2 regions of the Stenotrophomonas sp. Steno-Z1 genome follow, and region 1 is predicted to be linked to the other one. Evidence: predicted binding sites of a transcription regulator. Region 1 holds the regulator's gene; the other holds the start of a gene.
The links. Region 1 encodes FliA, which starts transcription of late flagellar genes. Its sites were predicted from a motif close to TAAAGTTTNNCNNNCNNNGGCCGATAA; they were not measured.
Positions count from the first base shown of each region.

Region 2: the regulator FliA is predicted to act here: its motif matches at 2,572-2,598, upstream of AC06FD_RS14095 (GGDEF domain-containing protein).

Region 1 is NZ_JBWJPB010000007.1:26,177-30,588, forward strand. Features, by position in the region: gene flhF (flagellar biosynthesis protein FlhF) at 1-897, shown strand, start outside; gene AC06FD_RS16155 (MinD/ParA family ATP-binding protein) at 884-1,771, shown strand; gene AC06FD_RS16160 (RNA polymerase sigma factor FliA) at 1,768-2,514, shown strand; gene cheY (chemotaxis response regulator CheY) at 2,531-2,923, shown strand; gene AC06FD_RS16170 (protein phosphatase CheZ) at 2,923-3,537, shown strand; gene AC06FD_RS16175 (chemotaxis protein CheA) at 3,542-4,412, shown strand, end outside.
Region 2 is NZ_JBWJPB010000005.1:40,906-45,317, reverse strand. Features, by position in the region: gene AC06FD_RS14105 (hybrid sensor histidine kinase/response regulator) at 1-1,141, opposite strand, end outside; gene AC06FD_RS14100 (sensor histidine kinase) at 1,175-2,542, opposite strand; gene AC06FD_RS14095 (GGDEF domain-containing protein) at 2,691-4,412, shown strand, end outside.

The sequences.
Region 1 (4,412 bases):
CTGCGCCAGCTGCGCCATGAAGTGGCCGGCATGCGCCAGGTGATCGAACGCGAGATGCACCGCTTCACCGACGAACGCCTGCGCGGCTCGCCGGTGCGTGCCGCCGCCCTGGACCTGATGGACGAATACGGCTTCGACGCCGGCATCAGCCGCGACGTGGCCATGCAGATCCCGCTGGACACCGAAGCTCACCGCGGCCGCGGGCTGATGCTCGGCCTGCTGTCCAAGAAGCTGCCGATCGCCCCGGTCGACCCGCTGGAATCGGGCGGCATCATCGCCCTGGTCGGCCCGACCGGCGCCGGCAAGACCACCACCATCGCCAAGCTGGCCTCGCGCTTCGCCGAGAAGCACGCCGCCCGCGACGTGGCCCTGGTCACCACCGACACCGGCCGCATCGGCGCCCGCGAGCAGCTCTACGGCTTTGGCCGCCAGCTCGGCATCGCGGTGCACGAGGCCAACAGCGGCAGCGACCTCAACCAGCTGCTGGAGCGCCTGCAGGACTACAAGCTGGTGCTGATCGACACCGCCGGGCTGGGCCCGCGCGACCGCGCCCTGGCTGCCCAGCTGCACTGGCTGCGCGCCGCCCAGCAGATCCGCACCCTGCTGGTGCTGCCGGCCAACACCAGCTTTGGCGACATGGACGAAGTGGTCCGCCGCTTCAGCGCCGCCAACCCGCAGGGCGTGGTGCTGAGCAAGCTGGACGAAACCGGCCGCTTCGGTACCGCCCTGTCGGTGGCCGTGGACCACCGCCTGCCGATCACCTGGGTCACCGATGGCCAGGACGTTCCCGAAGACCTGCACCGGGCCAGTGCGGCCAATCTTGTACTTCGCCTTGAAGATTTGCGCCGCGCGGCCGATATGCCCTGCAACCCGGAGTTGAACCATGCCGTCGCGTGAGTATGCCAAGCTGACCAAGACCTTCCCGCTGTCGGCCACCCGCAGCCAGCCGCTGGGCCCTGTGCGCACCATCGCCGTCACCGGCGGCAAGGGCGGCGTGGGCAAGACCAACGTGTCGGCCAACCTGGCCGTGGCGCTCGCCGACATGGGCAAGCGCACGCTGCTGCTGGACGCCGATCTCGGGCTGGCCAACATCGACGTGATCCTGGGCCTGCAGCCCAAGGTGACCCTGGCCGACCTGGTAGCCGGGCGCTGCACCCTGGAAGAAGTGATCCTCGAAGGCCCGGGCGGCGTGCTGGTGGTGCCGGCCGCGTCCGGCCGCCGCCACATGGCCGAGCTGCAGCCGGCCGAGCACGTGGGCCTGGTCAACGTGTTCTCCGAACTGGAGCGTGAGCTGGACTTCATGGTGGTGGACACCGCCGCCGGCATCACCGACGGCGTGCTGACCTTCTGCCAGGCCGCGCAGGACACCGTGGTAGTGGTCTGCGACGAGCCGGCCTCGATCACCGACGCCTACGCGCTGATCAAGGTGCTCTCGCGCGAGCGCGGCGTGGACCGTATCCAGGTGGTGGCCAACATGGTCCGCGACCCCAACGAAGGCCGCGTGCTCTACGAAAAGCTGACCCGGGTCTGCGAGAAGTTCCTCGCTGATGTCTCGCTCAACTACCTGGGCTGCGTGCCGCAGGACGACTGGCTGCGCCTGTCGGTGCAGCGCCAGCAGCCGGTGGTCAAGGCCTACCCGTCCAGCCCGGCCGCGCAGGCGATCACCGAGATCGCCCGCCGCACCGCCCGCTGGCAGGCACCGACCGAGCCGCGAGGCGGGGTCGAATTCTTCCTGGAACGCATCCTCAAGCAACGCGGGGTGACCGCATGAAAGGCGCCGCACAATACAAAGAGGTGCAACGCACGGCCGCCAACGAGTGCATCGCACAGCACTCCGACCTGGTCCGGCGGATCGCCCACCACCTGGCCGCCCGGTTGCCGGCGAGCGTGGAAGTGGATGACCTGATCCAGGCCGGCATGATGGGCCTGATCGAGGCCTCGCGCAGCTACGACGCCGACCAGGGCGCCTCGTTCGAAACCTATGCCTCGATCCGCATCCGCGGCTCGATGATCGACGAGATCCGCCGCGGCGACTGGGTGCCGCGTTCGGTGCACCGCCGCGCCCGCGACGCCGCCTCCACCATCCGCCGCCTGGAGCAGAGCACCGGCCGTGCCGCCAGCGCCACCGAAGTGGCCGCGGCGATGGACATGCCCCTGCCGGACTACCTGCGGCTGATGGAAGACGCCGCGCGCGGCCAGGTGCTGAGCCTGGAGTCGCGGATCGAAGACCAGGGCGAGCTGGATACCGTCGCCCAGGGTGGTCCGACCCCGCAGCAGGTGCTTGAGCGCGGCGAATTCGGCCGCGAGCTGGGCAATGCGATCGGGCTGCTCCCCGAGCGCGAGCAGCTGGTGCTGTCGCTGTACTACGAGCAGGAACTGAATCTGAAGGAGATCGGCGCGGTACTCGGTGTCAGCGAGTCGCGCGTCTGCCAGATCCACGGCCAGGCGGTCCTGCGCCTGCGTGGCCGACTGAAGATCTTCGAGGCGGCCGACGCCGGCCTCGAGAACCATTGATACCGAGGAAAGTGCTTTGAACAAGAACATGCGTATCCTGATCGTCGACGATTTCTCGACCATGCGTCGTATCGTCAAGAACCTGCTGGGCGATCTGGGCTTCACCAATACGGCCGAAGCCGAGGACGGGCATGCCGCGCTGTCTCTGTTGCAGAGCCAGTCGTTCGATTTCGTGGTCACCGACTGGAACATGCCGGTGATGACCGGGATCGACCTGCTCAAGGCGATCCGCGCCGACGCCAAGCTGAAGACGTTGCCGGTGCTGATGGTGACCGCCGAAGCCAAGCGCGAGCAGATCATCGAAGCGGCCCAGTCCGGCGTCAACGGCTACATCATCAAGCCGTTCACCGCCCAGACCCTGGAAGAAAAGCTCGGCAAGATCTTCGAACGCCTGGCGGCGAGCGCCTGATGGAAACCCTCCGCGACAAATCGGCGCTGGTGCAGCGCCTGCAGGATGCCCTGGCCGCGCTGGAAAGCGGCGACGAAGCCGGCTGGCGGCGGGAAATCGACGCGCTGGCCGCGTTGCGTACCCAGCCGATGATGGCCGGGCTGAACCGGCTCGCCCGCGAGTTGGGCCAGGCGTTGGGCGAACTGCCCAGCCTGCCCAGCGAGGCCGGCGAACTGGACGATGCCTGCGCACGCCTGGACCACGTGGTGGCGATGACCGAGCAGGCCACCCACCGCACCCTGGACCTGGCCGAGGAATGCCGCACGCTCACCGAGCAGCTGCGCGCCAATGGCTTGACGGCCGACCAGGACCAGCAGCTGGACCGGATCCGCCACAACCTCACCGAGATCGCGCTCACCCAGAGCTACCAGGACCTGACCGGGCAGATCATCCGCCGCGTGGTGGGCATCGTGCGCCGCGTGCACGAGGGCTTCGGCGCGCTCGGCCTGCCGCCGCAGGACGACAGCGCGCACAAGCGCGACAACGGCCTGGCCGGCCCGGCCGTGAACGGTCTGGATCGCCACCAGGTGTCACAGGTCGACGCTGACGACCTGCTTTCCGATTTGGGGCTGTAACACCATGAGCGCTGTTCCAGACGATATTGCCGCCGATTTCATCCTCGAGGCCCAGGAAATCCTGGATCGCCTCGGCGAACAGCTGGTGTCGCTGGAGCAGTCGCCCCAGGACAGCGACCAGCTCAACGCGGTGTTCCGCGGCTTCCACACCCTCAAGGGCGGTGCCGGGTTCCTCGGCATCCAGGCGATGGTCGAACTGTGCCACGCCGCCGAGGAAACCCTGGGCATGGCGCGGTCGGGCAAGGCGGTGCTGCAGGCCCATCACTTCGATGCGGCCCAGCAATCGCTGGACTACCTGCAGTCGATGCTCGATTCGGTCTCGGCCGGCACCGAGCCCGGCTATGCCCCGCCGGAGCTGATCGCGCAGTTCGACGTCAACGGGCCGGCCACGCCGGCGCCGGTGGCCGCCGCTGCGGCGGCACCGACCAGCGGCGAGTTGATCACCGACGACGAGTTCGAGGCTTTGCTCGACACGTTGCACGGTGGCGCCGCGCCCACCGCCGTGGCGCCGGCGAACAAGGCCAATGACGGCCTGATCGGCGAAGACGAATTCGAGGCCCTGCTGGACCAGCTGCACGGCGGCGCCGCCCCGGGCGCCAAGGCCGTGGCCGCCGCACCGACCCCGCGCGCACCCGCCGCCGCCCCGGCCCTGCCGGCCAAGCCGGCGGCCAACAAGCCGGTGGCCGAAGCCGAGCACACCGTGCGCGTGGACACCAAGCGCCTGGACGCCATCGTCAACCTGATCGGCGAACTGGTGCTCTCGCGCAACCGCCTCAAGACCCTGCGCGCGCGCCTGCACGACGAAGAACTCGACCGCGCCGTGTCCACCCTGGACATCGCCACCGCGCGCCTGCAGTCGGCGGTGATGCGCACCC
Region 2 (4,412 bases), on a different contig from region 1:
CGGTGCGGCGGATCCACAGCACGCGCGAGGCGACGTCGGCCGCTTCCTGGTGGTCGCCACTGCGGCGCAGCAGCACCGGCATCACCAGGTCGTTGCTGACCATGGTGGCCAGCGCGATGGAGGCCACGATGACCATGCCGGTGGCCGCCGAGAAGCCGCCCACGTAGGCCACCAGCGCCAGGAACTTGCGGCCCTCGGCCAGCGGCAGGGCCAGCACCATGCTGTCGTCGGCGACGCTGCCACCGGTGCCGAACAGGGTGACGCCGGCGGTGGCGATCGGGATCACCATCGCCGAGATGATCACCAGGTACGCACCGAACATCCAGCGCGCGCGGCGGATGTCGCGCACGTCGCCGCACTCCACCACGGCCACGTGGAACTGGCGCGGCAGGCAGATGATCGCCAGGAAGCTGAGCAGGGTCTGCGAGATGAAGCCCACCGGCGGCAACCCGCTGAACAGCGTGTGCGCGGACTGCAGCACCGCATCGGTATGGTCGTTGAGCCACAGGTAGGCGAACAGGCCGAGCGCGACCATCGCGATCAGCTTGATCATCGATTCCAGCGCGATGGCCAGCATCATGCCGTGGTGGTGCTCGGTGGCGTCCACCTGGCGGGTGCCGAACAGCGTGGCGAACAGCGCCATCAGCAGCGCCACGTACAGCGCCGGATCGGTGAAGAAACCGGTCGGCCCGACGTTGCCGGTGAGCACCTGCAGGCTCATCGCCACCGCTTTGTACTGCAACGCCAGGTACGGCACGATGCCGATCAGCGCGATCACCGCCACCAGCGCGGCCAGCCGCCGCGAGCGCCCGAAGCGGGAGGAGATGAAGTCGGCGATGGACACCACGTTCTGGCTGCGCGCGACCAGCGCCAGGCGTTCGATGATGCGCCAGCCGAACAGCCACAACAGCAACGGCCCCAGGTAGATCGGCAGGTAGCCGATGCCGTTGCGCACCGCGGTGCCGACCGCGCCGTAGAACGTCCACGACGAGCAGTACACCGCCAGCGCCAGGCTGTAGACCACCGGGCGCAGCCACGGCCGGTCCGGGTACATCGGGCGACGGTCGCCCCACCACGCCACGCCGAACAACAGCGCGGCGTAGGCCACCGATACCAACAGCAGGATCCAACTGGAGACCACGGGATGATTCCGTGCGAGCAGACCGCTAGTAGATCACGACGCTTGCTCGACAGGGGCAGCGCGCGCCGGCAGGCGGATGTCCACGCAGGTGCCGTGGCCAAGCCGGCTTTCCACCTCGATGCGGCCACCGGCGGCCGCCACCAGGCTGGCGCTGACGGCCAGCCCCAGCCCGGTGCCCTGCCCGACCGGCTTGGTGGTGAAGAAGGGTTCCAGGCAGCGCGCCCGGACCTCCTCGCTCATGCCCAGGCCGGTGTCGGCGGCCTGTATCGACAGCTCGCCGGCGTCGGGCAACCACCCCAGCCGCAGCGCGAAGCGCCCCCCCTCGGGCATCGCCTGGCCGGCGTTGACCGCCAGGCTGAGCAGGATCGATTCCAGCTGCGCCGGGTCGAAGTGGACGCGGCACTGCACCTGGCCGCTATCGACATGGCAGTGGACGCTCTCGCCGAAGACCTGGCGCAGCGTCGGCGCCATCGCGTCGATGGTCGCGGCGGCATCGAGCAGCTGCGGCCGGCTTGCCTCCAGCCGGCTGAAATCCAGCAGCCGCCGGCTGACCGCGCTGGCCCGGCGGGCGGCCGAGTCGATGCCCTGCAATGCCTCGGCCACGGTCGCCGGGTCGGGCGCGCGGCGCGCCTTGCCCACGTACCCGTGCACCAGCGCCAGCAGGTGGTTGAAGTCATGCGCGATGCCGCTGGCCAGCCGGCCCACGTTTTCCATTTTCATCGCGTGCACCAGTTGGTCGCGCGAGCGCTCCTTCTCCTGCATTTCCAGCTGCAGCTCATCGCGCTTGCGCGCCAGCTCGACGCCGTGCTGCCGCGCCACCTGCAGGCTCTCACGCAGGCCGGTGACGCTGTGGTGCAGCAGCCAGGCCACCAGTACGCAGCCGAACACGCACACGCCCAGATCGGTGACCACGTGCGCGACGCGGTCGGGGCGGAACAGGATGCCGGCCAGGTCGATCCAGGCGCCCAGCAGCATCGCCAGGCACGCCCAGAGCGTGGCCCAGCGCAACGGCGCCGCGCCCAGCAGCGCCGCCACCAGCAGCACCGGCACCACCTGCACGAGTTGGACCCGCGACAGCGACGCCAGGCCCCAATAGCCTTCGGTCACCGACAGCAGCAGCAACTGGCCGACCACGAACAGCGTCGCCGCACGCACCCCACGGCCGCGCCGCTGCTCGACCAGGCAGCCCACGCACACCGCCAGGTGCACCCCCGCCAGGGCCAGGACCAGGGTGTCCACTCCGTCGCCCAGGCGCAGCAGCAACCAGCTGGCGGTCAGCAGGTGGAAGGCCGCCACCAGCAGCCAGAGGCCGCGCAACATGGCGTCGGTGCGCTCGCCCAGGCCCGGTGTGGCCGCGCCAGGCGCATCGTCAAGGAGGGAGGAGAACGGGGTAATCGGCATGTACGGCGGGTCCGAACGGGCCAGAAGCGTCAAGTTTTGTCGACAACGCCGGTATATTAGCCTTCCACGATCCGGCACCCCCGATTGGCGGCAGCCTTCTCGCCGCCACGCCCGCCTCCGCCGGATCGCCGCCAGGATGTTGTGGACCATGAACTGCTTGTCGCGTGTCCGGCGCAGTCTGCCTGCGCTGCTGTGCGTTGCCCTTGCCGTTTCCACCTTGCCTGCGCAGGCACAGCGCCCGGGCGATGGCCGGCCGTTGATCGCCCAGGTGGAGCAGTGCAATGCCCTGCTGGCCAGCACCCCGGAGACATCGCTGCAGATCGCCACGGCATTGCTGGCGCGACCGACGCTGCCCACCTCGGTGGAGATCGGGGCGATCGGCTGCCTGGGCATGGCGCTGCGTTCGCAGGGCCGCCTGGCGCAGACCGAGGGCCTGCCCGAGCGCCTGCTGGCCGCCGCCGCACGCGCCGATGCCAGCGCCGAGGACACCCAGCGCGCACGTGCGCTGGCCGCGCACCTGCTGCTGTGGCGCGGCGACCAGGCCCAGGCCCTGGAGCTGACGCGCACCCTGCTCGACGACGCGGTACGCACCCGCGACGTGCACGGCCAGATCAGCGCGCTGATGCAGATCGCGATGATCCGCGGCGATGCGATGGGCGATGCCCAGGGCGCGCTGACCTACCTGCAGAAGGCCGCCGCGCTGAGCGAGCACCTGCGCCGGCCGCCCAACCCGGGCGACCTGTTGATCCACTACAACGTCGGTTATGCGCTGCTGTCGATGCAACGCTACGAAGAGGCGCAGACCGCCTTCGATCGTGCCGCCGCGATCGGCGCCCGCCTCAATGGCCAGGAGCTGCTGATGCACCGCATCGGCAGCCACCGCGCCGAGATCCAGCGCGTGCGCGGCGAACTGGACCGGGCCCAGAAGGGGCTGGACCAGGCGCTGGCCTGGCAGACCACGCAGGACGCGCAGGGCCGGATCATCACCCTGCAGCGCCTGGCCCGGGTGGCGCTCGACCGCGGCCAGGCCGCCCAGGGCCTGGCCCTGGCCGAACAGGCGCAGGCGCTGGCCGACAGCGGCCACTTCACCGATGAGATCCGCCATGGCCTGGATGTGCTCGGCGATGCCTACACGCTGCTCGGCCTGCGCCAGCAGGCGCTGCAGGTGGCCCGCCAGGCACGCGACCTGGACCAGGCGCGCAGCAAGGGCGACACCCTCAACCGCCTGGCCAGGCTGCAGGCCAGCGCCGAGCGCCACATCGCACCGGCCGAGGTCAACGCCGAACAGGACCTGGGACGGGTGCGGGTGGTCCGCAACAGCGCGGTGGCCGCGCTGCTGGCGGTACTGGCGATCGCGGCCGTCCTGATCCTGCGCCTGCGCCGCCAGCGCCACGAACTGGCGGCGCTGAGCCGGACCGATGCGGTCACCGGGCTGCCCAGCCGGCACGAGGCCGAACGCCTGCTGGGCGATGCCCGGCCATCGGGCCAGCGGCGCAGTGCGCTGCTGTTGCTGGAGATCGACGACTTCCAGGCACTCAACGACCGCCACGGCCAGGCGGGCGGCGATGCGGTACTGCGCGCGGTGGCGCGCTGCCTGCGCAGCGCCGTGGACCGCGGCGACTTGGTGGCCCGCTGGGGTGGCACCCGGTTCCTGGTCGCGCGTCACGACACCTCCGAGGCCGCCGCGCAGGCGCTGGCCAACCACCTGCGCACCCGCATCGAGCACCTGCTGGTGGACACCCGCCCCGGGCAGCCGATCACCCTCAGCGCCAGCCTGGGCCTGGCCCCGCTGCCGTTGTTCGCCGACCAACCCGCGCACCTGGACGACAGCCTGCGCGCGGCCGACCGCGCCCTGCAGAGCGCGCGCCGC